DNA from 4 places in the Priestia sp. TGN 0903 genome. Region 1 is predicted to be linked to each of the others. Evidence: riboswitches for the same ligand, from Rfam matches in the RefSeq annotation. Region 1 holds a riboswitch; each other region holds the start of a gene.
The links. Region 1 has a riboswitch for cobalamin ahead of ACRPLY_RS13275 (cobyric acid synthase). Riboswitches for the same ligand answer to the same signal wherever they lie in the genome.
Positions count from the first base shown of each region.

Region 1 (7,566 bases):
TGATCAAAATTTTTGATTAGCGGTTCGTTTTTTTATTACGGTGAACGTAGGTTTCACCTGTTTCATTCCTTCTAGCAGTTGATTGAAGGGCACGACGAAGACTCCTGCGGAAAAAGCGGAACAGATGAGACCCCGCAGGCCGCAGGAACGCAAGTGACGAGGAGGCTCAGCGGCCGCCCGCGGAAAGCGAAGTCGTGCACGGAAATCAACTGCGGTATCAAAAGCGGTTCAGCTCATATATCCCATTTGTTTATTTTAGATTGGATTCATTTCGTTATGTCTCAACCTCTTTTGATGATCAACAAAAAAAAATAATTTTTCTGTTGACAGGTAATAATAATCATTGTAAAGTAAGTTACATAAAGTAATTAAATTTCAATTAATATTTTTTTAGTTTAATATCTCGAATTAGAGATATAAGAATTCATTATATCTTGTTTATCTCCTTTTATCAGGGGGAAGGGTATAAACATGCAATTTAAGCTTAAAAAAACAAACAATTAGGAGTGTGGAAAATGGGTTTTTTAGATAAATTATTTGATAAATCAAGTGATCAACAACAGGTTGGAAAAGATTTTTATGAAGCAATTAAAAACCGACGTTCTATTTATGCAATTGATAAAAATGTAAAAATGTCAGAAGAAAAAATTGAAGAAATTATTAACTTTGCGGTGAAACATACTCCTTCAGCATTTAATTCCCAAAGCGCACGCGTAGTCGTTTTATTTGGCGAACAGCATGATAAAGTGTGGAATATTACGAGAGAAACGCTTCGTAAAATTGTTCCAGCTGAAAATTTTTCAGATACGGATCAAAAAATGAACTTATTCGGAAGCGGCTATGGAACAGTTCTTTTCTTTGAAGATCAAGAAGTAGTTGAAGGGCTGCAAAAGCAGTTCGCATCTTACAGCGAAAATTTCCCGGTTTGGTCTAACCAATCATCAGGCATGCTGCAGCATGTGATTTGGACAGCGCTTGAGCTCGAAGGCCTAGGAGCAACATTGCAGCATTACAATCCATTGATTGACGATGAAGTAAAAGCAGCTTGGAATATTCCGAGTTCATGGAAATTAATTGCCCAAATGCCATTTGGTAATCCTGTGGCGCCAGCGGGTGAAAAAGAATTTCAACCACTAAGTGAACGTGTAAAAGTATTTAAATAAGCAAAAAAAGAGGTACGGACAAAATTATTTTAGTTGAAGCAAAATCCGAACGATTCATCGTTCGGATTTTTTTATTGGTATGGCAAGCGTAGGCGTTGCGTATGTAGCTGCTTCTAGCGGTTGATTTTGTTATATCTCAGACCCTTTTTTACGGTAAATAGTTTGAATATTCTTTTATGTTTAACCTAAGAAAAATGCGGTTAAATAAGAGGAGTAGTCCTCAAATCTTCTGTGGAATTTATGCGCTATACATAAGCAATTCAACGATGTTTTACAAAAAAAAAAGTTTTTAACTTGGTTTTTTAGAGAATATTTGTTAACATATCCACTTGTGAGGTCTTAGTAAGAGGAGGATGATGTAAAGAATCCCATATCGGACGCAAGGGCGTAGATATGTGGAGTGGAAATTTTAAAGGAGGATATTATGTCTGATCAAGGAAATCAAGGAAAGTTTAAAAAATCAATATCGTTACTTGACCTAACGTTAATTGGGATGGGAGCTATTTTTGGTTCCGCCTGGTTATTTGCGGTTAGTAACGTAGCGTCAAAGGCTGGTCCAGCCGGAAGTTTTTCGTGGCTGATTGGCGGAGTCATTATTTTACTTATCGGTTTAGTGTATGCTGAACTTGGAGCAGCGCTGCCGCGTACCGGTGGAATTATCCGTTATCCGGTTTACTCACATGGTCATTTAGTGGGTTACTTAATTTCATTCATTACCATTATTGCTTACACAAGTTTGATTGCCATCGAGGTAACGGCTGTACGTCAGTATGTTGCGTTTTGGCTTCCTGGTCTAACTAAACATGGTTCTGAATCGCCTACTACAATCGGCTGGTTATTTCAGTTCGCGTTATTAACGCTATTTTTTATCATTAACTACGTAAGTGTAAAAGCATTTGCTAAGTCAAATGTTATTATATCTGTGTTCAAATATGCGGTTCCTCTTACAATTATCGTCGTGTTAGCTTATCACTTTAAATCAGCTAACTTTACAACTGGCGATTTTACTCCGTTTGGTTTTAATGGTATTCAAGCAGCCATTTCAACAGGTGGCGTTATGTTTGCTTACCTAGGACTTCACCCTATTGTTTCTGTAGCCAGTGAAGTTAAAAACCCGCAGCGTAATATTCCAATCGCGCTCATTATCTGTATTGTACTTTCAGCGATTATTTACACAGCACTGCAAGTATTGTTCATTGGTAACATTCCGGCTGATATGCTATCAGGAGGATGGGGAACAATTCAAGAGCAATTCTCTTTACCATTTAAAGATATTGCACTTATTTTAGGCCTTGGCTGGTTAGTAACGCTTGTTATTTTTGATGCTATTTTATCACCAGGCGGTAACGGGAACATCTTCATGAATACAACTTCTCGTTTAGTTTATGCTTGGTCTCGTAATGGAACACTATTTAAACGTTTCTCAAAAGTAGATAAGAAAACAGGAATTCCACGTGCGTCACTATGGCTATCGTTTGGAATGTCCGTATTCTGGACACTGCCATTTCCTTCTTGGGAAGCGCTAGTAAACGTATGTTCAGTAGCACTTATTCTGTCTTATGCGATTGCGCCAATTTCAGCTGCTGCATTCAGAGTAAATGCAAAAGACCTTAAAAAGCCTTTCAAATTAAAAGGCATGAGCGTTATTGCTCCTGTGTCATTTATCTTCTGTTCATACATCGTATATTGGTCAGGATGGACGACAATTTCTTGGCTTCTAGGATCACAGCTTCTAATGGTTGTTATCTACGTAGCATTTAAGAAATACGTACCAACTGACGTTGTAAAATTTGCACAGCAGCTTAAATCTGCTTGGTGGCTAGTTGCTTATTATATTATTATGCTTGTTATCTCTTACCTAGGCTCATTTGGTGGAGGACAAGGTGTGCTAAGCAACCCGCTTGACTTAATTTTAATTGCTCTTGTTTCAATCGGTATTTTCTACTGGGCGAAATACACGGGTTTGCCAAAAGCAGTTATCGATACGGATGATTAATAAAAAACACGGCATGAATTCATGCCGTGTTTTTCGTTTGTATAGGGGCGTACTCTATTTATTTATCAAACAGCCACGTTTTTAAGATAGCAGCATACTCACGAAAGTAGGCTTGAAGTTTAATTGAATTTGGTGTCTTTGCACCTAAAGGATAAACGTCAAAACCTTGACGCTTGGCAATAATAGAGGCGCGAAATAAATGAAAATCACTGCTAACAAGCACGACTTTTTTGTGTTGAATATCAACTTTCTTTTTAGTGAAAGTGAAATTCTCAAAAGTAGAAGTTGACTGATCCTCTTTTATCATTCGATTCTTTTTAATTCCTTCTTTTCGTAGAAAACGATAGGCTGCTTCTGCTTCAGAAATTTCTTCATCGGATCCTTTTCCACCCGTTACGATAACTTTTGTTTGTTTATGAGTCTTTAAATAAGATAAAGCCGTTTTTGCTCGTTCTTTTAAACTAGGAGACATTTGATCTCCGTCTACTTTCGAACCTAAAATGAGCACATAATCTGCTTTTTGCGGAACAGGCTGATGAGCGGTTTGATACATACAAAAAGACATGATTACAGCATAAAGAACAAGCAAACTAATAAAGATATAAATGATTTTTTTCTTCAACTACGAGCACCTTCCTAGCTATTTCATAAGATGTTTGGAAAATAATTGTTATTATAGCATACGAGACCCAAATAAGTATAAACACAGTAATATATAATAATAGAAGAAAATCGTTATTGTGAATGGTTATAAAATTCGTTACAATAAAGAATAAATGATTTTAAAAGTGCCTCTAAGGAGGATAATAGGGAAATCGGTGTAAATCCGGTGCAGCCCCCGCTACTGTAAATGTGGATGAACCTGCAAAGACCCACTAGTCAAACTAGGAAGGATGCAGAAGTAAAATGAAGCATAAGCCAGGAGACCTGCTTTTAAAAACCCCTTATTTTTCGGTGGGAGAAATAAGTCAAGACAATGTGTTAATGAGCGCATGACCAAACCTTGACTTTTACAGTTAAGGTTTTTTTATGTGATAGGGAGTGGAAAAAGTGAAAAAAGGAAAACCTCTTATGATTCAAGGAACGCACTCAGACGCTGGAAAAAGCATGATTGCTACAGCGTTTTGCCGTATTTTTAAAGAAGACGGCTATCAAACTGCACCGTTTAAATCGCAAAATATGGCGCTTAATTCATACATTACAATGGATGGAAAAGAAATTGGAAGAGCGCAAGGAATTCAAGCTGAAGCGGCTGGAGTAGAAGCAACAACCAATATGAATCCTATTTTAATTAAACCAACTCGTGATCATGAATCTCAAATTGTCGTTCATGGAAAGCCGCTTCGTAATATGTTTGCTTTTCAGTATCGGCAAGAATTTTTTAATGAAGGTTTGAACGTTATCACGGAGTCTTATAAAGAGCTTGCCAATCATTATGATCGAATTGTGATTGAAGGTGCTGGAAGTCCTGCTGAAGTGAATTTGAACGATCGGGAACTGGTAAATATGCGCGTAGCAAAGATAGCCCAAGCCCCTGTTGTGTTAGTAGGAGACATTGATAAAGGAGGGGTTTTTGCGAGTCTGGTGGGTACTCTTCAATTGCTTCCAGATGAACATAAACCTAGAGTAATTGGAGTGTTAATCAATAAATTCCGAGGAGACTTAGAGCTTTTAAAACCGGGGTTGAAGTGGTTTGAAGAATACACGGGAGTTCCGGTACTAGGAGTGATTCCTTATATGCACGACGTGGAAATTGACGCTGAAGATTCGCTATCACTCAGAAATTACTCAACGCTTGTGAATCCGTTAAAAGAAATCGATATTGCGGTTATCTCGTATCCTCGCATCTCAAATTTTACGGACATTGATCCTCTAAGCTTAGAAGAAGACTGTCATGTGAGACTTGTAACCAAGCCATCACAACTAGGTACGCCTGATTTAATTGTTTTACCAGGAAGCAAAAATACGATTGAAGATGCGCAGTTTTTACAAGAAAGCGGCCTGGCTCTAGCCATTAATCAAGTCTTGAACGCAACAAACGCTCACGTTATTGGCATCTGCGGGGGATATCAAATGTTAGGCGAGACAATTACGGACCCCGATGCAGTAGAGTCCCGGATTGAATCTATTAAAGGGCTGGGTTTGCTTCCAGTGGAAACCGTTATGACAACCAGCAAAAAAACAGAAAGAGTTTCTGGATATGTTCAGTTAGAGAGTGAGAAGGTTTCGATTGAAGGCTATGAAATTCATATGGGAAAGACGGTTTCTAAAAGCATAACGGAAGCCTTTGCGGTGGTAGATGATCAAAAAGAAGGAACGGTTAAAGACAACATCATTGGCACGTATGTTCATGATGTGTTTCATAACGATGCTTTGCGCAGAGCTTTGCTTAATCAAATTCGTAAACTTAAAAAATTGCCGCCTATTACGGATACATTCAACAGTCGCCTGCAAAAAGAGGAGTCTTTTTCAAAAGCAGCAGCATATGTGAGAGAAGCTGTAGATATGGAAAAGCTGTATCATTTAATAGACAACTATAAAAGCCCGGAGCAAGCACAAAAAGTGTAGCTTGTAGAGGTTTTCGCTTGTTTTTTCACCGAGAACTTTAGTACGCTATTCTACGTTGCCTAGTTCAACAGTCTAGCACTCGTAACAAATAAAAGATGATTGTTTCCAATACTATGTAGGATGGAAACATGGTTTATGGACAGGAAAATGAATGGTTAATGTAATGTAAAACATCACGCCTCGTTTCCTAGAGGAGCTGAAAGTATTGATTTTTAAACGTATTTTTTTAAACAAAGCATCTATTTTATACATAGTCAGTTTATTTATTGTATGTACTTCGGTGATTATGGGAGTATTTATTGGTACAGTTTCGTTAACCGTAGGAGATACAATCAAAATTATTATTGGCCACCTTACCGGACTATCCTTATATCACGGTCCGGAAAACATGGATTTAATCATTTGGCAAATTCGTTTTCCAAGAGTACTGGTGGCATTTTTAGTAGGAGCTTCGCTTTCAATAGCAGGAGCTGCCTTTCAAGGGCTATTAAGAAACTCTCTTGCAGATCCTTACACGATCGGAGTTTCCTCAGGTGCAACCCTTGGCTCTGTCATGGCAATTTATTTTCACTGGAGTATTTTTGGTTTGTCTATCTTCACGCTGCCTGTAGTCGGCATCGTATCTGGTTTTATTACTCTTCTTTTAGTTTTTGGTATTACGAAACTCGCAAGCGGCAATTTGGCCAATGAAACCATCATCTTAGCGGGGATTATTTTATCATCCTTTATGAGCGCGCTTATTTCATTAATTGTAGCTCTTTCTCCTGAAGAAGATGTAAGGCAGGTTTTATATTGGCTAATGGGAAGCGTATCAATGAGAGGATGGTCGCATATTCAAATTTTAGGGCCGTTCTTTTTAGTCGGTACGATTATGCTGCTGTTACATGTGAAAGAGCTGAACGGCTTAGCATTTGGCGATCAATCCGCTCAATTTATGGGGATAGACGTAAAGAAGAAAAAAAGAATGATTTTAATAGGTGCATCCGTATTAACCGGGGCTGCGGTATCAGTATCTGGGGCAATTGGATTTGTTGGCTTAGTTATTCCCCACGTAGTGCGTCTCGTAGCGGGAGCTAATCATAAGCATGTACTGCCGCTTTCTATTTTAATCGGAGGAAGTTATTTGGTTTTAGCCGATTTATTAGCAAGAACGATATTAGAACCTCGTGAACTGCCGATTGGAGTCGTAACCGCCTTAATTGGTTCGCCAATTTTTACGCTGCTGCTTGTAAAAGAACGTATGCGGAAAAGAGGAATATCATGATTGAACTATATAATGTGACGGGAGGATACGATAAACAGAAACCGACCGTTCGTGACATCACGTTCACCGTAGACAAAGGTTCTTTTGTTGCTTTACTAGGACCAAATGGAAGCGGAAAAACAACGCTTATTCGCTTAATTATGAATGTATTAACCACTCAATCAGGAGAAGTGAAGGTAGAAGGGAAGTCAGTGAAGGCTTATTCACCAAAACAACTGGCGCAAAAAGTTGCAGTCATGACGCAAGAAAATCAAATTGGATTAGAATTTACGGTTCAAGAAATTGTTTCACTTGGACGTTATCCTTATCAGGCAAAAGGTTTGTTTAGCACTGTATCAGCACAGGATGAAGAAGTGGTAGAAAGCGTGATGAAATTAACAAACGTCTGGCACTATCGAAATCATACCTTTCAATCGCTGAGCGGTGGAGAAAAACAGCGGGTTTTACTTGCTAAAGCACTGGCGCAAGAACCTGACTACTTACTTCTTGATGAACCAACGAATCACTTAGATGTAAAACATACGATGGAACTGCTTCAGCTGTTAAAAACGTTACAGCAGGAAATGAGCTTGACG
Region 1 covers NZ_JBOZGL010000003.1:441,399-448,964, forward strand. The annotation lists gene ACRPLY_RS13255 (hypothetical protein) at 79-315, shown strand; gene ACRPLY_RS13260 (nitroreductase family protein) at 516-1,163, shown strand; gene ACRPLY_RS13265 (APC family permease) at 1,588-3,159, shown strand; gene ACRPLY_RS13270 (YdcF family protein) at 3,218-3,781, opposite strand; cobalamin riboswitch at 3,929-4,108, shown strand; gene ACRPLY_RS13275 (cobyric acid synthase) at 4,201-5,727, shown strand; gene ACRPLY_RS13280 (FecCD family ABC transporter permease) at 5,933-6,991, shown strand; gene ACRPLY_RS13285 (ABC transporter ATP-binding protein) at 6,988-7,566, shown strand, end outside.

Region 2 (7,566 bases), on a different contig from region 1:
CATATCTTTTTTTTACAAATGATAGTTGTGATATGATAAAGCAATAATACATTAGACAAAAAGCTGGAGGTTACTTAGTATGCCATTACTTAGATTTGATGTAATAGAAGGAAGAGACGAAAAAGAGTTAAAAGCATTACTAGACGCTACTCATCGAGCGATGCTAGAAGCCTTTGGCGTCCCAGAACGCGATCGTTATCAAATTGTACATCAGCATCCTGCTCATGAAATGATTATTGAAGATACAGGTCTTGGCTTTGAGAGAAGCAAGGATTTGGTTATTATAAGTGTGACGAGCAAACAGCGAACAGAAGAGCAAAAACAAGCTCTTTACAAATTAATTGTAAAAGAGCTGGGAGAAAGCTGCGGAATTCAGCCAAGCGACATTATGATTTCAATTGTTGAAAACGGTAATGCTGACTGGAGCTTTGGTATGGGAGAAGCTCAATTCTTAACTGGGAAATTATAAAATGGTTTATTATCTAGAGAAGCCCTTATTTCTAAGGGCTTTTTCTCATTTTGTCTATAAAAATATTATTCTCTTAGTCACATCTTACTCAAAATTAAATACAGACATCTGTCAAATGAATGATACAATAAGCTTATATGCCGTTTTGAGTGGGAAAACCAAAAAAGAGTTCGGCGTACTAACTTCAGAACAACAATAATTTTACATAAAGATGTAAAGATTTAAAGGTTAAAAGAGAAATGTATAAAATCTGTAAAACAAAAGAACAGTTACGCGTTAAACATAGGAGTAAAAGGTTCTTCACGTGTTTTTTCGGATAATAAGAGAAAGTAATTTTGATCATTGAGGAGGAACTTAGAATGTTTGGATTTGATGCAGATGTATCGCCATTAGTGCGAATTAAAGTAATTGGAGTCGGCGGTGGAGGAAATAACACCGTTAACCGTATGATTGAACATGGTGTACAAGGGGTAGAATTTATCGCCGTTAATACGGATGCTCAGGCGCTTAATTTATCTAAAGCAGATGTGAAAATGCAGATTGGTGCGGCATTAACGCGAGGATTAGGTGCAGGAGCTAATCCAGAAGTAGGAAGAGAAGCTGCAGAAGAAAGCAGAGAGCAAATTCAAGAAGTACTGCAAGGCGCAGATATGGTATTCGTAACAGCTGGCATGGGGGGAGGCACTGGTACTGGAGCAGCTCCGGTTATTGCCCAAATTGCCCGTGAACTAAATGCTTTAACAATTGGAGTAGTTACTCGCCCTTTCAAGTTTGAAGGAAATAAACGTACCAAGCAAGCAGTAGGCGGTATTACTGCGATGAATGAATCGGTAGATACCCTTATTGTCATTCCAAACGACCGCTTGCTTGAAATCGTTGATAAAAAGACACCTATGCTTGAAGCATTCCGTGAAGCAGATAATGTTCTTCGCCAAGGTATTCAAGGTATTTCAGATTTAATCGCTGTTCCGGGGCTGATTAACCTTGACTTTGCTGATGTAAAAACAATTATGTCTAATCAAGGATTTGCGCTTATGGGTATCGGACGAGCTTCGGGATCAGATCGAGCAATTGAAGCAGCGAAAAAAGCGATTTCTAGTCCGCTGCTAGATGCATCGATTGATGGAGCAAGAGGCGTGCTGCTGAACATTACGAGCGGCAGCAGCCTGAGTCTTTACGAAGTACAGGAAGCAGCAGATATTGTCACGTCCGCTTCTGATCAGGACTTAAATATGATTTTTGGATCTGTGATTAATGAAGATTTAAAGGACGAAATGATGGTAACCGTTATTGCCACTGGATTTGATGATGAAGATATTTCACCATCAGCTTCCACTTCTAGAGTTTCAAGAGCACGCTACTAAATTAAATAACCAGCTTTTATGGTGGCAATTGTTTTTCAATTGCCTTAAAAGGGAATCCGGTGAAAATCCGGAGCGGTCCCGCCACTGTAACAAGGAGCCTTATGTCAAAAAGCCACTGTCTATTTAGAGACGGGAAGGCGGTATAAGGCAATGACTTGAAGCCAGGAGACCTGCCATAAATCGCAGCACACAATAACCTACGAGGATAGGGAGGTGTTTTGGCAGAATCAAAAATACGATAAACAAGGGATACGTTTATCTGAATTTGTTGTGAAGGCAAGCACTTCTTTTTAGAAGTGCTTTTTTTGTGTATTAAAATAGAAGGTGGAAAAATGAATGATAAATAATAAAAAACTTGTATCTATGATATTTCTCGTGTTACTTTGCCTCACTGCTTGCGCTCCTAATGAAGAGAGCGTAAGTATAAAAGAAAGAAAGAAAACGGATAAAAGTGTGACGTTTTTATTTAATTTTACATCTGCAACGCTTGATCCTCATACGGACGATAATTATACAGCAGTTCGTGGGGGAGTAGGGGAGACGCTTGTTAAAATCAACGACGATTTAAAAATAAAGCCTTGGCTTGCTGAAAAGTGGGAAACGAAAGATAACGGCCTTACATGGACATTTATGATAAGAAAGAACATCACGTTTCAAAACGGAAAAGCGCTGGATGCAAATGCCGTTAAGTCTTCTCTTCAAAGAACGATAGACCAAAGTTATGCGATGAAAAACGCTTTAAATATTAAAGAAATGAAAGCGAACAGTCATGCGCTGACAATTACATTAAAAGAACCAATGCCTAAATTTCCTTCTGAATTAGTGCATCCAAATACAGCTATTATAGATGTTAATGCTTCTAATATAGCTAAGAAGCCCATTGGTACGGGTCCATTTCGCGTCTTGTCTTTTGATCAAGGAAATCAAGTAAAATTAGAAAGATATGAAAATTATTGGGGTGGAAAAGTGAAATTGAAAAGTGCGATCTTTGGATTTAACGAAGATGCTAATGCGCGAGTTGCTGCTCTTCAATCTGGAACAGCCGATATTATTTATCGCCCGCCTTTAGAAAGCTTGGGCACTTTACAAACAGATCCGTCTTTTAAAGTAAGTGGAGTACCTAGTGTGCGCACCCATTTATTGCTTTACAATCAAACTAATGACGCATTAAAAGACGAAAATGTAAGAAAAGCTATCGATACCTTATTGAACCGAAAAGAAATTGTTAGCAGCATCATGAACAATCAAGCGGCAGCGGCTCGAGGTCCATTTTTACCCCAATTTCCTTTTGCTGATAGTACTGCTAATGAGCAAAGAGGTATGACATCTGCTAAAAAATATTTAGAGAAAGCAGGCTATCAAATCAAAAATGACAAAGCAATTAAAAATGGAAAGCCACTATCGCTCTCTCTTGTCACATACAGTTCTTTGCCAGAACTGCCTTTAATTGCTCAGCTTATACAGTCTAATGCCAAAGAGTTAGGAATTACTATTAAGATTCAACTAGTTGAAGATAGCGATGAATATGTAATGGCAAAAGATGATTGGGATTTAGCATTGTACAGCCTTATCACAGCACCTAGAGGAGATGCCAGCTATTATTTAAGTACGAACTATTTGCCCGGCGGTGGTTTAAATGCCAGCCGGATTAATGATGATACGCTAACAAAAATGATAGAACAGTTAAATTCAACAGTAGATGACGCAAAACGAGATCAGTTAGCCAAACAAGCAACCGCTTTGATTAATAGAAAAATGCTGACGTCATCGATTGTACATCCAAACATTGTTGTTGCTTATAATCAAAAAGTGAAAAACTGGACAACAAATCCAAGCGAGTATTATATGCTGACTCAGCATTTAGACGTAACGCCGTAGTTAACATTGCAGCATAAGCAGAGAAAAGAAAAAGTATACAATGATCGTTAAAAGGATGTGACAGTAAACGTGCAAGAAGTACAAATGTATCAAATTAAAGAAGTAAAAGAAAAGGATGCTGAAGTGATTCAGTTTGTCATGAATATGCGGAATGAGCTATTTCCTATACTGGAAAAAAATCAGCTTCCTGTGGATTTGCTTCATTTTAATGAACATTACGTTCAAGCGAAAGACGCTGCTTTTTTTGCAGCTGTTACGGAAAATCAACAAGTAATTGGAACCATTGGTTTATACGCTTACGATGGACGGTTTCATGCATTAAAAGAGCGATATGAACATAGAACTGCAGCTGAGATTGTAAAATGCTATGTCGATCCAGCGTACCGGCGTCTAGGCATTGGACAGCAGCTGTTAAAAGCAGTTGAACAATTTGCCCAAAGTCATTTTTATGACACGCTGTATCTGCATACTCATCCTTTCTTACCTGGCGCTATTCCTTTTTGGGCTTCACAAGGCTTTATCAAAAGGCTAGCTGAACAGGACGAACCATGGAATACGCTGCACATGGACAGAAAAATACAACGAGTCGTAACGTAACGAGATCATACAGTAATTACCATGGAATCTGTATATGGGCTCATGCTATAATGAACGTAACTTACATTTATAGCCTGTAGGGCAAGTCCTTACAGAAAAGAACCACGTTTCGAATTGGCTGAAACGTGGTTTTTTTCTATAAAAAACAAGTAACAAAATATTTTTAAAAATATATATGAAATCGCTTTCAAAATAATGAAATATATTATATAATTACTAGTGTTGTGTTGTACTTTGTTAGTGTTAAATCAATATCCTACATGTGTGAGCCGATTGCCTTATGGTAGTCGGCTTCCTTTTTTTATAGTAGAAGTCTAAAGGGAAACAGCGTTCGTTAAAATGGCTGTAATTGTCATGATAATAGTTGTCCCAAAGGCCCACTTGAAAAGAAAGAAAAGTAGCAATCATTCCAAACCCTAACAAAGAAAGCATTATCCATCACCTCTTAAAAATTTAGAAAATTCTATTAATTTATGTTATAGCATTAGAATTAATGTTAAAGTTTGGTATTTTTAAATAAGGTAACTTCAAACTAAACCTAAAAACTAAAAAAGCCGCCTTGTAGGCGACTGGTTTAAGCTAGGTCAGCTGTTATGGACTGCTTTTGAAGGTGATCAGACAGAAGGCTGTAGGCGATAATCTTCTTTTTGTATTGTTTCACGACGTCGACATGATCATGATAGCTATATACGCATAGTCGAACATCGTTTTTCCCTTTTTTCGTATCGATAACAAGTGGAGTTTCACTGTCTTCTAGGTGTTTATAATAGTCCTTATTTCCTTCATGGACATAATATTGTTTTAAAAATGTTGCTTTATTAAAATAATCAATCACTTGCATTTTGTCTTTGCCTTCTAAATGTTTCCCATCAACTGTGACAGTAGCGTTTTGATCATCAAGTGTTGGGTGTAATTGAAATTTAGTCATAAGCCATTTGACCACTGGAGTTGGAAGACACGTTATTAATATTTTGAGTGCACTTACAAGAATGATGGAAAGTAATACAATCCATGTCATAGTTAATCATCTCCGCTTAAATTAAATAAGATTACATACTTATTTTACCACAGAGAACATGATTGCTTTTTGTACATTATGTGAACCTTCTTTAGTGAAAAGATGTATATGAAATGCGTTTATTTATGCACATTTAGGGAAATATAAAATTATAACAAATACTACATATAAAAAAGGAGAAAAAATTATGTTGTGGACGATTATTGGACTTTTATTTATTTTTTGGTTATTAGGATTAGTTTTTCATATTGGCGGCGGCATCATTCACATTCTTCTTGTCATTGCAGTGATTGTGCTGATCGTAAAACTTGTGAAACGAATTTAGATATAAAAAGCCTTTCCTTAGGGAAAGGCTTTTTATGTGGAGAGATTATAAAAATGAGCTGTATTTCGATATAAAAAATCATATGTCTCCGTTACAGAAACCCTTTTGAGACGTGCTATTTCCTGAACGGACTGATGCATCATTGATGGAACCGTTGTCTGGTTTTGAAAAGGTCCTTCAAATGGCCACGGACCATCTGTTTCGACCATCAAGTAGTCAAGAGGGTAATCTGTGGCAAGCGCTTGGATTTTAGGTTTATATACAATATCAGGTGTAACGGAAATATAGTAGCCGTTGTTTTTCATTCGTTCAACGGTTTTTTTAGCTCCTTTGAACCAGTGGAAGTGAGCTTTAGGCACAGAATGTTTTTCTAGTAAGTCGCACACGATCTCAGCATCTTCATATACAGCGTGAAGAATTAACGGTTTCCCCCATTTTTTTGAATGAATAATAAAAGCTTCAAGCAGCTCCAAATAGGGCTCTAGAGAAAGAGTATAGGTCTGACTTAAGTAATAAGGTAGACCAACCTCCCCAACAGCGATCATTTCTTCATTGTTTTGATCAATCCAGGCAAACAGCTCCGCTAATTCATTTGAAGAAGGCAGCATTTGTTCAGGGTGAAATCCGTAGGCAGGTTTCACGCAGGAATATAACTTGCTGATTTTTTGATTAAGTTGGCAAGAGTGTAATGTAGAAGATACAGAAATAAGCGCTTGTAACGAAGGATCCTGCTCAACTATGTCTTTCCAGCTTTTCTGTTCATATTGATCTAGATGAATATGCGAGTCAATAATGCGTTTCATAAATAATGCTCCTCCCAGCCTATTTTGTTTAAAAATAATACGTAAGAGAGTGTATGATTCTGTTAAGCCTCCACTTTATTTCTTATTTGTTTTCTGTTCCCCCATTTAGTAATAGATGAGAACGTATAAACAATAAGAGCTAACCAAATAAAACTAAAAGCAATAACATGAGCTTTTGTTAGCGATTCATGGTATAGAATGACTCCTGCTAGCAAAGACAAGGTTGGTGAAATATATTGAAGAATACCAAGCATTGATAATGATACTTTTTTAGCACTTTTTGTGAATAATAGGAGTGGTAAAGCTGTAACTACTCCACTGCCCATTAATAAAAGACTTGTTGAAAAAGAATCAAAAAACTGCAAGTGTGATTGAAACGTAAGGTAGCCTATGTATGCTAATGCAATAGGGGAGATGACCATCGTTTCAAGAGTTAATCCAATCGTTGAATCAGCTTTAATCTTTTTCTTTGCCAAACCATATAATCCGAAGGTAACAGCTAAGCTAAGCGAAATCCAAGGAACCACACCATAATGAAGACTAAGCGTTAAGACGCCGATTCCTGCTAGTATAAATGCAAAAATTTGAGCCCCGCTTAATCTCTCTTTTAAGAAAATAACACCTAATAAAACACTTGTTAGGGGATTAATATATTGTCCAAGGCTCGCTTCTACTATTTTTCCATTAATGACAGCCCACATAAAAATGCCCCAATTTGCACTAATAAGTACAGACGCAGTAAAAAGGGACCAGAATAAGGATGGTTTTTTCACTATTTCTTTTATAAACGTAATGTATGTACGCCATTTCTTTGTCATTAATAAAAGAATAAGCATAAAAATAAAAGACCAAAAAACGCGCTGAGCTAAAATCTCACCTGGTGCTACGTGGTGAACCAGCTTCCAATAAATTGGCGTGAGCCCCCACATAAGATAAGAAAGGACCGCATATATCACACCATCTCTGTCGTGATTTAAGTTCATGTGAAACCTTCTTTCTAACATAAGATAAAATCAGTAATAAAAGTCATAGATTAACATAAAAAAGCAGCATAAACGATTATATCACAGAGAAAAACGATTCTTCACATGTTGAATGGCTCAAAAAAGCGC
Region 2 covers NZ_JBOZGL010000008.1:97,690-105,255, reverse strand. The annotation lists gene ACRPLY_RS22790 (tautomerase family protein) at 80-469, shown strand; gene ftsZ (cell division protein FtsZ) at 829-1,833, shown strand; cobalamin riboswitch at 1,836-2,026, shown strand; gene nikA (nickel ABC transporter substrate-binding protein) at 2,170-3,711, shown strand; gene ACRPLY_RS22775 (GNAT family N-acetyltransferase) at 3,781-4,308, shown strand; gene ACRPLY_RS22770 (YfmQ family protein) at 4,883-5,326, opposite strand; gene ACRPLY_RS22765 (lmo0937 family membrane protein) at 5,514-5,651, shown strand; gene ACRPLY_RS22760 (TatD family hydrolase) at 5,684-6,454, opposite strand; gene rarD (EamA family transporter RarD) at 6,517-7,437, opposite strand.
Region 2: another riboswitch for cobalamin. It lies ahead of nikA (nickel ABC transporter substrate-binding protein); the one in region 1 lies ahead of ACRPLY_RS13275 (cobyric acid synthase).

Region 3 (7,566 bases), on a different contig from region 1:
AAGGCGAGTTTGATAAGCAAAAATCATTAAATTACACAAATGAATTAAAGAAATCAAACATAGCTTAAAACAAAAAAGCCGGGCAGCTGCCTGGCTTTTTTGTTTGGAGCTGCCTGTTATCTTTTTTGAAACATATGGTAAAATAAAAGAAATGAGAGACAAAGGAAGTGTCATAATGACGGAAACTGTTCAGTTAATTAAAAAGCTTGTTTCGATTCCCAGTCCTTCTGGAAATACAGAAAAGGTGATTTCATTTGTCGAAGACTATGTAAAAGAGCTAAATATTCAAACGTATCGCAATCGAAAAGGAGGCTTAGTCGCTACTATTCCCGGTAAAGATACGGATCATCACCGCATGCTGACGGCTCATGTCGATACATTAGGTGCTATGGTAAAAGAAATCAAACCGAGTGGACGTCTGAAAATCGACTTGATTGGAGGGTTCCGCTACAATTCCATTGAAGGAGAATATTGTGAAATCGAAACGTCAGCAGGAGAAGTATTTACAGGGACCATCCTTATGCATCAAACATCTGTTCATGTGTATAAAGATGCAGGTAAAGCTGAGCGAAATCAAGATAATATAGAAATTCGATTGGATGAAAAAGTACATAGCGCAGAAGATGTTCGCAGTCTTGGAATTGAAGTCGGCGACTTTGTTTCGTTTGATCCTCGTGTAGAAATAACAAAAAGCGGTTTTATTAAATCTCGTCATCTCGATGATAAAGCAAGCGTAGCTTTATTGCTTCAGCTCATGAAAACAATTCAAGAAGAGCAGATCGAACTGCCATACACTACGCACTTTCTTATTTCAAATAATGAAGAAATTGGATACGGAGGAAATTCTAATATTACGCCTCAAACGGTAGAATACTTAGCGGTTGATATGGGTGCCATGGGAGATGGACAATCTACTGATGAATACACCGTGTCTATTTGTGTAAAAGATTCAAGCGGCCCATATCATTACGGTTTGAGAAAGCATTTGGTGGAGCTAGCTAAGCAGCATGATATTCAGTACAAATTAGATATTTATCCGTTTTACGGATCAGATGCTTCTGCTGCTATTCGTGCCGGGCATGACATCGTACACGGCTTAATTGGTCCAGGAATTGATTCTTCTCATGCGTTTGAGAGAACGCATCAAGATTCATTAAACCATACGTACAAGCTTCTTTACCACTATGTGCAATCGAACATGGTTCTGCTTTAAGAAAGGAATATTTAATTAGTGTATTTTTATGCAAAACAAAGAGCAGGACGGGACTGTGATGTCTGTACTTTCCTTTCCTAAAAAAGAAGCCGGCTGTCCGGCTTCTTTTTTTAATAAATACTATATATTTTTTTACTGGTGAAGCAACAGTTGGTAAAAAAAGCACCTTTTTTAAAGAGGTATAATACGGCTTAAACCTTTTGTACATTTTGTTCATTTACAGAAGTTAAAATGTTTTTAAATTTTTAAAAGTTTCTTGTGACAAGTTTTGTAGAATGGGTTTTCAAAAGGATATGGTTTCGTCATAATGTGGATATAGCGATCACTACAATAATCGGAGGCGAATCTTTTCATGTGGGTACTGACGGTATATGCTGGAAAAGAAATGAAAATGTTTGAATTTGAAACTGAAACGCAGGCGAGAGAAGCTTTTGCAAAAACAAATGGCTGTAAAGTTCTTTCAGAAGTCGTGTATTATAATGATCCTCATTTAACATTAGTAGCTATATAATGAAAAAACAAGAGCTGACTTTATGCTCTTGTTTTTTCATAGCTTCTTGTATCTTACGAAAAGAATAGAGTTGAAATAAAAAAAAATGTACGCTATGATATGGTAGTTACTTCTATTATTCTGATAGTTTAAAAGGTTCATATATATCAAACAGCAACAGTAAAGATGCCAAGAAGGCTTAATAGGGAAACTGGTGAAAGACCAGTACTGCCCCCGCAACTGTAAGTGTGGACGAACGAGTATAACCACTGTGGAAAAATCACGGGAAGGTTCTCAAGTAGAATGATACACAAGTCAGGAGACCTGTCTTTATTGTGAAGTTTCTATTTCTCCGGGGAGCGGGAAGGGAAACGTTGGCTTAAAGTGGCATTCGTGTACACTTTTATTCTGACGTTTTACCCGCTCGCATATTAGCGAAGCGGGTTTTTCTCGTAGCACAAAACTACATATCGTGCAAAAAAGGTGCGCAATGTTCACATTGCGTTAAATGGGAAGTCTGGTGTGAAGCCAGCGCGGTACCCGCCACTGTGAAGAGGAGCTGATTGCATATGCCACTGTATTCGGGAAGGCGCAATCAAGTGATGAATCGAAGTCAGGAAACCAGCCTTTTTCTAATGCGAAGCTTACCCTACGGGATATAGGTGGAAGTGCAAAAACTTAGTTTGAATTTTTCTGCGCCTCTATCATTGATAGAGGCGTTTTTTTAGTAAAGGAGCGAATAAGTGTGACGACGTGGAACTTAAATGGAACAAAACATCACGTATTGATTTGTAATGGAAGCAGCTGTATGAGAAAAGGTGGAGAAGAAGCCACGCAAGCTATTCGAAATAAAGTGACTGAACTGAATCTAGATGAAGCGGTTCACACAACCCGTACGCGCTGTAACGGAAGATGCAAAGATGCTCCTGTAGCTATCGTGTACCCTTCAGGAGATTGGTACAAGCAGGTCACTGAAAACGTAGCTCATCGAATTGTTGAAGAACATTTAGCAGGAGGCTGCAGTATAAAGGAATCACTTATTTATGAATATGATCAAAACGGTTTTGTTTCTCCGGAAAAGAGTGACTCCATAGAAGGAATTGACAAAGTAAAAAGTAACGCATAAAGGAGGAGCTAGCATGAAAGGTAAACTGTTAGTTATTGGATTCGGCCCAGGAAGCTTTGAACATATTACACAGCGAGCAAGAGAAGCCATTCAAGAAAGTGATATGATCATTGGTTATAAAACCTATGTGGAATTAATTCAAGGACTATTAACGAATCAGCAAATTATTAGTACAGGAATGACCGAAGAAGTAAGCCGTGCACAAGAAGCCGTAAAGCAAGCTGAAGCGGGAAAAACCGTGGCGGTCATTTCAAGCGGAGATGCAGGAGTATACGGAATGGCCGGCCTTGTGTATGAAGTGTTGATTGAAAAAGGATGGAAAAAAGAAACGGGCGTAGAGCTGGAAGTGATTCCTGGCATTTCGGCTATTAATTCATGCGCATCCCTCCTTGGGGCGCCCGTGATGCATGATGCCTGTACGATTAGTTTAAGTGACCACCTTACGCCTTGGGAGTTAATCGAAAAACGAATCGAAGCAGCTGCACAAGCAGATTTTGTAGTAGCTTTTTATAATCCGAAAAGCGGAAGACGCACAAGACAAATTGTGGAAGCGCAAAGGATTTTATTAAAATACCGTTCCCCCGATACGCCTGTTGGTCTTGTGAAAAGCGCTTATCGTGACCGTGAAGAAGTGGTAATGACCAATTTAAAAGACATGTTAAATCATGAAATAGGCATGCTGACTACCGTTGTTGTCGGAAATTCATCTACGTTCTTTTACGATGACTTAATGATTACACCGCGCGGGTATCAGCGTAAATATACCCTCAACCAAACAGAGCAGCCGCTAAGACCGCATCAGCGACTTCGAAAAGAAGCAGAACCATGGGCTCTTGATCAAGAGGAGACTGTAAAGCAAACGGCTTCAGCTATTGAAGATGTTCAGAACACAAAAGAAGAAAAAGCAGCTTCACGAGCTCTGGCAGAAGAAGCGCTTCAAGCAATTTTAGGTGAAACTACTTCACCGGTCGTACACCAGCCAATTGAGTCTATTTTTGAAGTGGCAGTTAGTCCAGGGCTTGCAAATAAGAAGTTTACGCCCGTTCAAATGACAACACTAGCAGAAGTTGTTGGTGAAAAAGGTACGATGGAGTATACGCCTGACCATCAAATCAAACTGCAAATTCCAACGGCTCAGCCAGATGTGATTATTAAAAAGCTCCAATCAGCTTCCTTTTTACTATCTCCAGTCGGAGACGTGTTTACAATTAAAGCGTGTGATTTTTGTGATGGAGAAAAAAGTGACGCCATCCCGCATACGGAACAATTACAAAAGCGTCTCGGTGGAATGGACATGCCAAAAGAGCTGAAGCTTGGTATTAATGGATGCGGTATGGCCTGTTACGGTGCTGTTCAAGAAGATATCGGCATTGTCTACAGAAAAGGTGCGTTTGACTTATTTTTAGGGGCTAAAACGGTTGGACGAAACGCCCATTCAGGTCAAATTGTGGCGGAAGGCATAGCGCCCGATGACATTGTTGAAATAGTGGAGAACATTGTCCATGAATATAAAGAAAAAGGTCATCCAAATGAGCGGTTTCATAAATTCTTTAAGCGTGTGAAGAATGTTTATGGATTCGACTATCAAGATATAACACCAAAAATAAAAGTAGAACCAGCTCCGTGTGGAGATTAAAAATGGGAGGGCATTATATGAAATCAGTTTTATTTGTCGGTCATGGAAGTAGAGATCCTGAAGGGAACGATCAAATTCGCGAGTTTATCTCGACTATGAAGCATGATTGGGACCCATCTATTTTAGTAGAAACGTGTTTTCTAGAGTTTGAACGTCCGAATGTAAGTCAAGGCATTGATACATGTGTGGCAAAAGGAGCGACAGATGTAGTTGTAGTTCCAATTATGCTCTTGCCAGCTGGCCACTCAAAAATACATATTCCGGCGGCTATAGATGAAGCTAAGGAAAAATATCCACACGTAAACTTCGTGTACGGACGTCCCATTGGCGTTCATGAAGAAGCCCTTGAAATTTTAAAAACGAGATTACAAGAATCAGGAGAAAATTTAGAAACTCCAGCTGAAGACACGGCTGTTATTGTCTTAGGGCGAGGAGGAAGCGATCCTGATGCAAACAGTGATTTATATAAAATTACGCGCCTTCTTTGGGAAAAAACAAACTACAAAATCGTCGAAACTTCTTTTATGGGCGTGACCGCTCCATTGATTGATGAAGGAGTGGAACGATGTTTAAAACTGGGCGCTAAAAAAGTGGTTATTCTCCCGTATTTCTTATTTACAGGAGTACTAATTAAGCGTTTGGAAGAAATGGTGAAGCAGTATAAAATGCAGCATGAAAACATTGAGTTTAAGCTAGCCGGCTATTTCGGTTTTCATCCAAAACTGCAGACAATTTTAAAAGAACGTGCTGAAGAAGGATTAGAAGGCGAAGTGAAAATGAACTGCGATACATGTCAATATCGCCTCGGCATTATGGAGCATATTGATCACCATCATCATCACGATCATGATCACGGGCACCATCACCACGATCACCATCACCACGATCACCATCATGACCATCACCACCATGAAGATAAGGTCGGCGAGTTAAAATGATTTTATTGTTAGCGGGAACTAGCGATGCACGTGCATTAGCTGTTCAAGTGAAAAAAGAAGGTTACGACGTTACGGCGACGGTTGTAACCGACAATGCAGCAATCGAATTACAGCGAGCAGAAGTGAAAGTGAAAATTGGACGTCTCACACAAGAAGATATGATGACTTTTATAAACGAACATGGTGTAAAAGCTATTGTGGATGCAAGTCACCCCTTTGCCGAAGAAGCATCTAAAAACGCCATCGGTGCGGCTGCTGAAACATCGATTCCTTACATACGCTATGAGCGGGCTTCGCAGGCTTTTACCTACGACAATATGACGATGGTTTCTACGTATGAAGAAGCAGCTGAAGTAGCAGCTGAGAAAAAAGGAGTTATTATGCTGACAACAGGCAGCAAGACGCTGCAGGTTTTTACAGAAAAGCTCCTTCCTCTTTCAGATGTACGGCTTGTTGCTCGTATGCTTCCAAGGCTGGATAATATGGAAAAGTGTCAGCAGTTAGGATTGCCGCAAAAAAATATTATTGCTATTCAAGGTCCGTTTACAAAAGAGTTTGATCAAGCACTGTATAAGCAATACGGAGTGACGGTCATGGTCACAAAAGAAAGCGGAAAAGTTGGATCTGTGGATGAAAAAGTGGAAGCAGCTAAAGAGTTAGGCTTAGATATCATTATGATTGGGCGACCGAAAATTGAGTATGGGACCGTGTATTCCACGTTTGAAGAAGTGGTTCATGCTTTAGTAAACCAAACTAGGAGTTGATTGAGATGGATTTTCGTACAGAATTTAAACCGTTAACTGTTCAGCCTCAGCAAATTGAAGGAAAAAGTTTTGAAATGATTACAGAAGAGCTTGGACCTCATCCGTTTACAGATGAACAGTACCCAATTGTTCAGCGGGTAATTCACGCGTCTGCAGACTTTGAGCTTGGACGCAGCATGCTGTTTCATCCAGATGCGATTCAAGCAGGAATTAAAGCCATTCGCAGCGGCAAGCAAGTGGTTGCAGATGTACAAATGGTGCAAGTAGGAACAAACAAGCAGCGAATTGAAAAACACGGCGGTGAAATCAAAGTTTATATTTCAGATCCGGACGTAATGGAAGAAGCAAAGCGCTTAAATACAACGCGTGCAATTATTTCTATGCGAAAAGCAATTAAAGAAGCAGACGGCGGGATTTTTGCAATTGGGAACGCACCGACAGCGTTACTTGAGTTAATTCGTTTGATTAAAGAAGGAGAAGCGAAGCCTGGACTTGTTATTGGTCTGCCGGTAGGGTTTGTTTCAGCGGCTGAATCGAAAGAAGAACTTGCCAAACTTGACGTGCCGTTTATTACAAACATCGGGCGAAAAGGCGGCAGTACGGTAACGGTTGCTGCATTAAATGCAATTTCAATTCTTGCAGATCAGGTGTAACACATGAAGGAAGTACCAAAAGAACCTAAGAAACTCAGAGAAGGCTATACGACGGGCGCTTGTGCAACGGCAGCTACGAGAGCAGCTCTGCTTACGCTAATTTCAGGAGAAGTGCAAGAGGAGTCAACGATTTACTTACCTGTTGGTCGCTTTGCTACGTTTCATCTTGAAGAATGCGAGTATCGCACAAGCAGCGCTGTAGCCAGCATCATTAAAGATGCTGGAGATGATCCCGATGCCACGCACGGAGCGCTGATTATTTCTGAAGTTTCGTGGTGTAATGGTGCAGACATTATCATTGATGGAGGAGTGGGAGTAGGGCGTGTGACAAAGCCCGGTCTCCCAGTTCCTGTCGGTGAAGCAGCCATTAACCCTGTGCCAAGAAAGATGCTGAAAGAAACGGCTGAACAGCTTCTAGCCCAATACAACATACAAAAAGGCGTTAAGATTGTCATCTCGGTTCCTGAAGGAGAAGAAATGGCGAAAAAGACATTAAATGCGCGTCTAGGTATTTTAGGAGGCATTTCGATACTGGGGACGCGGGGAATTGTTGTTCCGTTCTCAACAGCTGCTTATAAAGCAAGTATCGTGCAGGCCATTAGCGTTGCTAAAGCGAGTAATTGTGAGCACGTTGTCATTACGACAGGGGGACGAAGCGAAAAATATGGAATGAAACAGTTCCCAGAACTTCCGGAAGAAGCATTTATCGAAATGGGAGATTTTGTTGGATTTACGTTAAAACAATG
Region 3 covers NZ_JBOZGL010000001.1:105,074-112,639, forward strand. The annotation lists gene ACRPLY_RS00560 (cation:dicarboxylate symporter family transporter) at 1-68, shown strand, start outside; gene ACRPLY_RS00565 (M42 family metallopeptidase) at 176-1,213, shown strand; gene ACRPLY_RS00570 (hypothetical protein) at 1,566-1,724, shown strand; cobalamin riboswitch at 1,871-2,049, shown strand; cobalamin riboswitch at 2,168-2,347, shown strand; gene ACRPLY_RS00575 ((2Fe-2S) ferredoxin domain-containing protein) at 2,449-2,829, shown strand; gene cobJ (precorrin-3B C(17)-methyltransferase) at 2,843-4,465, shown strand; gene ACRPLY_RS00585 (sirohydrochlorin chelatase) at 4,483-5,403, shown strand; gene cobK (precorrin-6A reductase) at 5,400-6,167, shown strand; gene ACRPLY_RS00595 (precorrin-8X methylmutase) at 6,173-6,820, shown strand; gene ACRPLY_RS00600 (cobalt-precorrin-5B (C(1))-methyltransferase) at 6,824-7,566, shown strand, end outside.
Region 3: another riboswitch for cobalamin. It lies ahead of ACRPLY_RS00575 ((2Fe-2S) ferredoxin domain-containing protein); the one in region 1 lies ahead of ACRPLY_RS13275 (cobyric acid synthase).

Region 4 (7,566 bases), on a different contig from region 1:
CATGCTATCGAATATGCTGGATGAATTAGCTGAACGTAAATATCCAAATACATTTCGCTGTATGCTTTTAGGAGGAGGACCCGCACCGCTTACTATTTTAGAGGCTTGTGTGAATAAAGAAATTCCTGTTTATCAAACGTATGGAATGACAGAAACATCTTCACAGTTCGTTACGCTTTCACCTGAAGATAGTTTGCGAAAACTGGGATCAGCAGGTAAACCATTATTTCCGTGTGCAATGAAAATTGTAGATGAGAATGGAAATGAAACACGTGAAGCAGGAGAAATCATTGTTAAAGGTCCAAATGTTACAAAAGGATATTTAAATAAACCTGAAGCTACTAAAAAAGCCCTTCAACAAGGCTGGTTCTATACAGGAGATATCGGGAAAGTGGATGAAGAAGGCTTTCTATATGTATTAGACAGACGCTCGGACCTTATTATTTCAGGTGGAGAAAATGTATATCCAGCTGAAATTGAAAATGTTTTGTTGAAGCATCCCGCTGTTAAAGAGGCCGGTGTAACGGGAGTAGCCGATGGAAAATGGGGACAAGTTCCTGCAGCATGCATTGTTATAAACGAAGACGTTTCAGATGAAGAGTTATCTTTACACATTCAACAATTTTTAGCAAAGTACAAACTTCCAAAGTATTTCGTTCGAGTAGAGGAGCTGCCGCGAACGGCCTCTAATAAAATCATACGCCGGAAGCTATCATCGTTCATACAGAAAGGAATTTAATCGATGATTATCAAAAAAGTACATCTTTATAAAATTGACATGAAGCTTCTTTCTCCTTTTTCAACAAGCTATGGTACGGTCCAGGATCGAGAATTGATTTTGCTTGAAGTAGAAGATGAAAAAGGATTTACAGGATGGGGAGAAGTCGTTGCTTTTTCATCTCCTTGGTATACGGAAGAAACGATTCAGACATGTTTTCATATGTTAGACGATTTTTTAATTCCTTCGCTTCTTCACCAGCAGCTTCAAAAACCAGAGGATGTTCAAAAGTTATTCAAACCTCTAAAGCGGAACAACATGGCTAAAGCAGCTTTGGACTGTGCTGTATGGGATTTGTATGCAAAGCGCCAAAATAAGCCCTTAGCTGAAGTAATTGGCGGAATAAGGCCTGCTGTAGAAGCTGGAGTGGTAGTTGGCTTAAATGATATTTCCATCATGAAAGAACAAATAAAGACTTATATGAAAGATGGTTATAAGCGCTTTAAAGTGAAAATTAAGCCAGGCGCTGACTATGAGCTACTGAAACAAATTCGAGATGAATTTCCAAGCATTCCTCTTATGGCTGATGCCAATTCAGCCTATACGTTAAGCGATAGTGATTCATTGAAAAAACTAGATGAATTGAATTTAATGATGATCGAACAGCCGTTAAGTTCGGATGATATCCTTGATCATCGATTATTACAAAAGCAAATGAAGACGCCGATTTGCTTAGATGAAAGTATTGTGAGCTATGAAGATGCACGTCATGCAATCGAACAAAAAAGCTGCAAGATTATCAATGTGAAAATCGGTCGAGTTGGCGGAATGTCTGTAGCAAAAAAAATTCATGATTTATGCGCCCTACATGGTGTAAGGCTTTGGGTTGGCGGAATGTTAGAAGCCGGGATTTCACGAGCTCATAACATCGCCCTTGCCACACTGCCTTCTTTCACGATACCAGGTGACATTTCTGCGTCGTCTCGCTATTGGGAAAAAGATATTATTAAGCCCGAAGTAGAGGTAGAAGCCGGAGTAATAAAGGTGAAGGAAAAACCGGGGATCGGATACGATATTGATAAAAAGTTTATCAAAACAATCACAGCATTTGAAAAAGAATACAAATAATTAAAAACCGTTTTTTATGAAAAACGGTTTTTTTATTGATGTTGGCAATGTTTAGTAGAAAAATAGGACAAATTTTTTAAAAAGAGCACATTGTTCCATCAAGCGTGTCAAAACATGTTATGATGGAGTAGTTTGATGAAAAAAGTCGAAGGATTTTATCGTAAAAAACAAAATTATTTTTGAAAATAGGTTGATAGTTTTCTAAGTTGTCCTATATAATGTGTTTATAACATAACACAATATGTTGTTTGTTAAACAATAATAAAATACTATATTTTGTGTTTTCCAGTGAAAAAGGTGTCTGATAAAAAGACTTAAAAGGGAATTTGGTGAAAATCCAAAGCTGTCCCCGCAACTGTGAATGCTGATGAAATAAGGAGATCCACTGTGAGTAAACATCATGGGAAGGCCTTAAAGTAAAAAGAAGCATAAGTCAGGAGACCTGCCTTTTTTATGTCGTTTTATCTTCTTCGGGAGGTGAGAGGGTAGAGCGAGGATTGAGAAAAGACTTAGTGTCTTCTTCTATCTTCGTTCTATTCGCTCACCGAGGTACGGTGAGCGATTTTTTATTTTGAAGTGAAGAGAGGAGCCATATTTATGGTGAATACATTAAAGCCTACAATTCTACATGAATTAACTGCATATATTGAACGTTTAAAAAAAGAATTTACGCAGCTTGATTTTTCTTTGTATGAGGAAAAGGTTATTCAAACTGTTACAGTAAAGGAAAATATGACGGACGAAAAGGTTGCAAACGTACTAATTTTGGCAGCCCTAGAGCGTATTTCAATGGAAGAACCAGATTGGACGTACGTGGCGGCAGACGTCTACTTAAACGAACTATATCGAAAAGCAGCGGACAACCGAGGTTATGATAAAAAAGAGAAGTACGGTTCGTTTTATCAGCTTATTCAAGAACTAACAAAAATCGGCATTTATAATAAACAGCTATTAAAAACATATACAGAAGAAGAAATTAATGAAATTGCTTCAGTCATTATTCCTGAACGCGATCGTTTATTTACATACATTGGATTGCTGACATTAGCAGATCGCTATTTAGCGACATCACATGATAAGCGTGTATACGAATTACCGCAAGAACGTTTTCTTATCATTGCTATGACGCTGATGTCTCAAGAAAAGAAAGAAAATCGAACAGCATTAGTAAAAGAAGCGTACTGGGCGCTTTCTAGTCTATATATGACGGTTGCCACACCAACACTCTCAAACGCAGGAAAGAGCTACGGACAGCTATCTAGCTGCTTTATTGATACGATTGATGACAGCTTACGCGGTATTTATGATAGCAATACAGATTTGGCCACGCTTAGTAAAAATGGAGGCGGAATTGGTGTCTACCTCGGTCATATTAGAAGCCGAGGAAGTGATATAAAAGGTTTTAAAGGCGTATCATCAGGAACAATTCCATGGATGAAACAGCTAAATAATACGGCTGTAAGTGTCGATCAGCTAGGTCAACGACAAGGAGCTATTGCCGTATATTTAGACGTTTGGCATAAAGACATTTTTTCATTCTTAGACGCGCGTTTGAACAATGGTGATGAACGCCAGCGCACGCATGATTTATTCACTGGCGTATGTTTGCCAGATTTGTTTATGGAAAAAGTAGAAGCACGTGAAGACTGGCACTTATTCGATCCTCACGAAGTTCGTACGCTGATGGGCTACTCGTTAGAAGATTTTTATGATGAAGAAGAAGGCAGCGGTTCGTTCCGCACTCGTTACGCTGAGTGTGTAAACAATGAACAGCTTTCAAGAGAAACAGTGCCTGCTATTGAGATCTTCAAGCGCATTATGCTTTCGCAGCTTGAAACCGGAACTCCTTATATGTTCTATCGTGATACGGTTAACCGAGCTAATCAAAACCGACACGCGGGCATGATTTACTGCAGTAACTTATGTACAGAAATCACGCAAAACCAAAGTACAACGGTCGTAACAGAGGAAATTACGGAAGACGGAAAAATTATTATTACAAAGAATCCGGGCGATTTTGTTGTATGTAATCTTTCTTCTATTAACTTAGCGAGAGCCGTAACTGAAGATGTACTTGAACGTTTAATTCCAATTCAAGTACGCATGCTTGATAATGTTATTGAGTTAAATGATTTGCCGGTACTTCAAGCAAAGCTAACGAATCAAAAGTACCGCGCAGTAGGGCTTGGCACATTTGGCTGGAACCATTTGCTTGCCTTAAAGAAAATAGCATGGGAGACAGATGAAGCGGTAGCATATTGCGATGAATTGTATGAACAAATTTCTTACTTAACCGTGCAGGCAAGCATGAACTTAGCTAAAGAAAAAGGCGCATATCCATTATTTAAAGGCTCAGATTTTGAGTCAGGCGCTTATTTTGAAACACGTGAATACACGAGCGAAGCGTGGAGTGAACTGCGTAGCGAAGTTCAAAGCAATGGGATAAGAAATGGATATTTAATGGCTGTAGCACCTAATTCATCAACATCTATTATCGCGGGTTCTACGGCAAGTATTGATCCGATTTTCCGTAAGTTTTATTCAGAGGAAAAGAAAAACTATAAAATCCCAGTGACGGCACCAGATTTATCGCCAGCAACAAACTGGTATTATAAGTCCGTTTATTTAATTGATCAGCACTGGAGCATTAAGCAAAACGCCAAGCGCCAGCGTCATATTGATCAATCTATTTCATTCAATTTATATGTACAAAATGATATCCGAGCAAAAGAGCTGCTGGATCTTCATATGACGGCATGGAAAGAAAAATTAAAAACGACCTATTACGTACGTTCAACATCAAGTGAAGTCATTGAAGAATGTGAAAGCTGTCATAGTTAAAAGGAGTGAATAATTGATGACAAGCATGTTAAAACGAGAATTAATGAACGAAACAGCTCCGAACCGTTCGACAGGAATCATCAACGGCAAGAGCTCCAATATTCTAAACTGGGATGACGTCCGATTTTCATGGGCGTTCCCTAAATACAAGCGTATGCTAGCTAATTTCTGGACGCCGTTTGAAATTAATATGGGTCAAGATATTAAACAGTTCCCTCAGTTAACCGCTGACGAACAAGAGAGCTTTCTAAAAATTATTGGCCTGCTGGCGCTACTGGACAGTATTCAATCAGATTATGCTAGCAAAGTAGCTGACTATGTAACCGATTCTTCGATTAACGCTCTAATGATTATTTTAGCGCAGCAAGAAGTGGTTCATAATCATTCGTATTCATATGTTTTATCAAGTCTTGTACCAAAAGGAAAACAAGATGAAGTATTTGAATACTGGCGTACAGACGAAAAGCTTCGCGCACGAAATGACTTTATTACAAACGGATATAAAGCATTTAGCGAAGAAGCAACGGTTGAAAACTTTTTGAAGTCTATGGTATATGATGTTATTTTAGAAGGACTTTTCTTCTATAGCGGATTTGCGTTCTTCTATAATCTTGCGAGAAATCAAAAGATGGTGGCGACATCTACGATGATTAATTATATCAATCGTGATGAACAGCTTCACGTTGGGTTATTTGAAAAGATTTTCAAGGAAGTACTAAATGAAAATCCAGCTTATCGTACGGAGGAGCTAGAAACGTTTGTAGTTGAAACGTTCCAAGAGGCAGCTCGTCTTGAAATTGAATGGGCGGAATCTGTTATTGGAGAAAAATTCGACGGCATTACGATGAAAGAACTGCAGCAGTACATTGAATATATGGCGAATAAACGCTGTAATCAGTTAGGCTTCGGTCGAGCTGCTTTCCCAGAAGCACCGATTGAAAATCCTCTTCGTTGGATTATTGCTTATCAAGAGGTAGATTTAGGGAAAACCGATTTCTTTGAACAGAAATCACGACAATATACAAAAGCATCAGATGCAAATGGATTTGATGATTTATAAACACAAAAGCTGACTAATTTCCTTATTGATTAGTCAGCTTTTTTTAAGTGAATAAGTCCAAGTTCTAACGCACGTGTGGTAATTAAGTCATCAATTTCTTCTGGAATGTTTTCAAGTGTTCCCCATTTGTATGTCCATAAATGAGTAAATGATTGTACATAGATTGGAAAGGTTTGTTCATTTGCTTTTATGGCTTCTTCTTTAAAAAAATGAATCAGTTGTTCAGTCTTCATACTAGTCTCCTTTTTTATGATCTTGAAGAGAGAAAAAAGACAACCCAGAGGCTGTCCTTTTGCGGGTTACGCTTCAGTTGGCTTGAACGTTTTACAGTCTGTTTCATAGCTGCTTGCTGCATGTTTTCCGCTATGACTTACTACGTAAATTTCTTCTGCACTGCAGTGATTTCCATTTTTCCAAAAGTGACAGTTATTTACTTCACAAAGAATGTTTTGTTCCAACGTTAACCCTCCTTTGTATGTGATAGCTATAGTATGGTCAAAATTCAACTAACTTATAAGAAAGGTGGTAGACTTTCATTTTAATTGAGAATTTTTATCAATTAAACGTTGACAAAGAGAATCATTCTCAATTAAACTGTATATATAGTAAAGAATACAGGTTGTTGTCAAATCATTAAATGAATAATTAATTGGGAGGGAACAAACATGTCATCAGTCATGGTTGTAGGAGGAGACAGGTTAAAGCATATTACAGATCGTCTAGCGGGAGAAGGGTTTAATGAAGTAATTCATTTAGATGGCCGTAAAAGCAATATGGTGAAGCGAGAAATTCCCGAACATATTGGGTTTGTATTAGTTATTACGGATTTTATTAATCACAATATGGCAAAAGTCATTAAAGAGAAAGCAAAAAAACAGCAAAAACCAATTTATTTCGTCAAACATTCATGGAGTGCTATTCGTAAAGTGATTGAGCAAATTTCATGATTTAATTTTTGATCATTATTGAGAATGAATTTCAATTAGGGTGGTGAGACATAGATGGAACCGATAAAAGTGCATATAAAGACACTCTCCAATAACCACATCGAACAATTTATTCGATGTCCGTACAAATTTTATCAGCAGCAGCTTCTTTTGAAAAAGACATCTATAGATTGGAAACAGCATGTTCAAGTAACCGTCCATCAAATCATTAAAACATACTATAGCAAGCCAGTTGAGTATCGCTCAAACCTCTATGTTTTACAGCTTATTGAAAAATATTGGCGCCTAAAGCCAAATATGTTTTCATCACCCATTCACTATTACGATGTGTTAGCTAAAGTAAGTGATTATTTACTGAGGTTTTTAGGCGAGAAAACACATGTGGAGCTACCACTTTTTGTGTTTGAAAAATACAGCGTTTATGTAGAAGAAATTCAAAGCAACCTTTCTCTGACCATTGATTTTGCTGCATGGACAGAGAAGTCTTATACGGTAACAAAATTCATTCTAGATGACCATGAAGAAGTGAAGAACGCAATGAAAGACTTTATTATCGTTTTTTCGAAACAAGCTTTTCAAAAGGTTCCTGAACAAATTCGTTTTTATTCATTATTAACCGGAGAAACAACAACTTATTATATTGCAACAGGCGATTATGAAAAGGCCATACTTCAACTACATATTGTCAAAAGTGTGTTAATGGAACCAAAACATTTTCAAAAGAACTATGCATCCAGTGAGTGTGAAAACTGTCCTCTTAAGCAAGAATGTGATGAAGAAGGGGATGTGCGGCCCACACTGCTGGTGTAAAGGAGCGTCATTTACATGAAGGAAATCTTACTAGCTTATGCGAGTATGTCAGGCAACACAGA
Region 4 covers NZ_JBOZGL010000005.1:356,359-363,924, reverse strand. The annotation lists gene ACRPLY_RS19320 (o-succinylbenzoate--CoA ligase) at 1-739, shown strand, start outside; gene menC (o-succinylbenzoate synthase) at 743-1,846, shown strand; cobalamin riboswitch at 2,125-2,310, shown strand; gene ACRPLY_RS19310 (ribonucleoside-diphosphate reductase subunit alpha) at 2,444-4,687, shown strand; gene ACRPLY_RS19305 (ribonucleotide-diphosphate reductase subunit beta) at 4,704-5,747, shown strand; gene ACRPLY_RS19300 (hypothetical protein) at 5,777-5,980, opposite strand; gene ACRPLY_RS19295 (DUF1540 domain-containing protein) at 6,047-6,205, opposite strand; gene ACRPLY_RS19290 (DUF2325 domain-containing protein) at 6,413-6,694, shown strand; gene ACRPLY_RS19285 (hypothetical protein) at 6,749-7,504, shown strand; gene ACRPLY_RS19280 (flavodoxin) at 7,520-7,566, shown strand, end outside.
Region 4: another riboswitch for cobalamin. It lies ahead of ACRPLY_RS19310 (ribonucleoside-diphosphate reductase subunit alpha); the one in region 1 lies ahead of ACRPLY_RS13275 (cobyric acid synthase).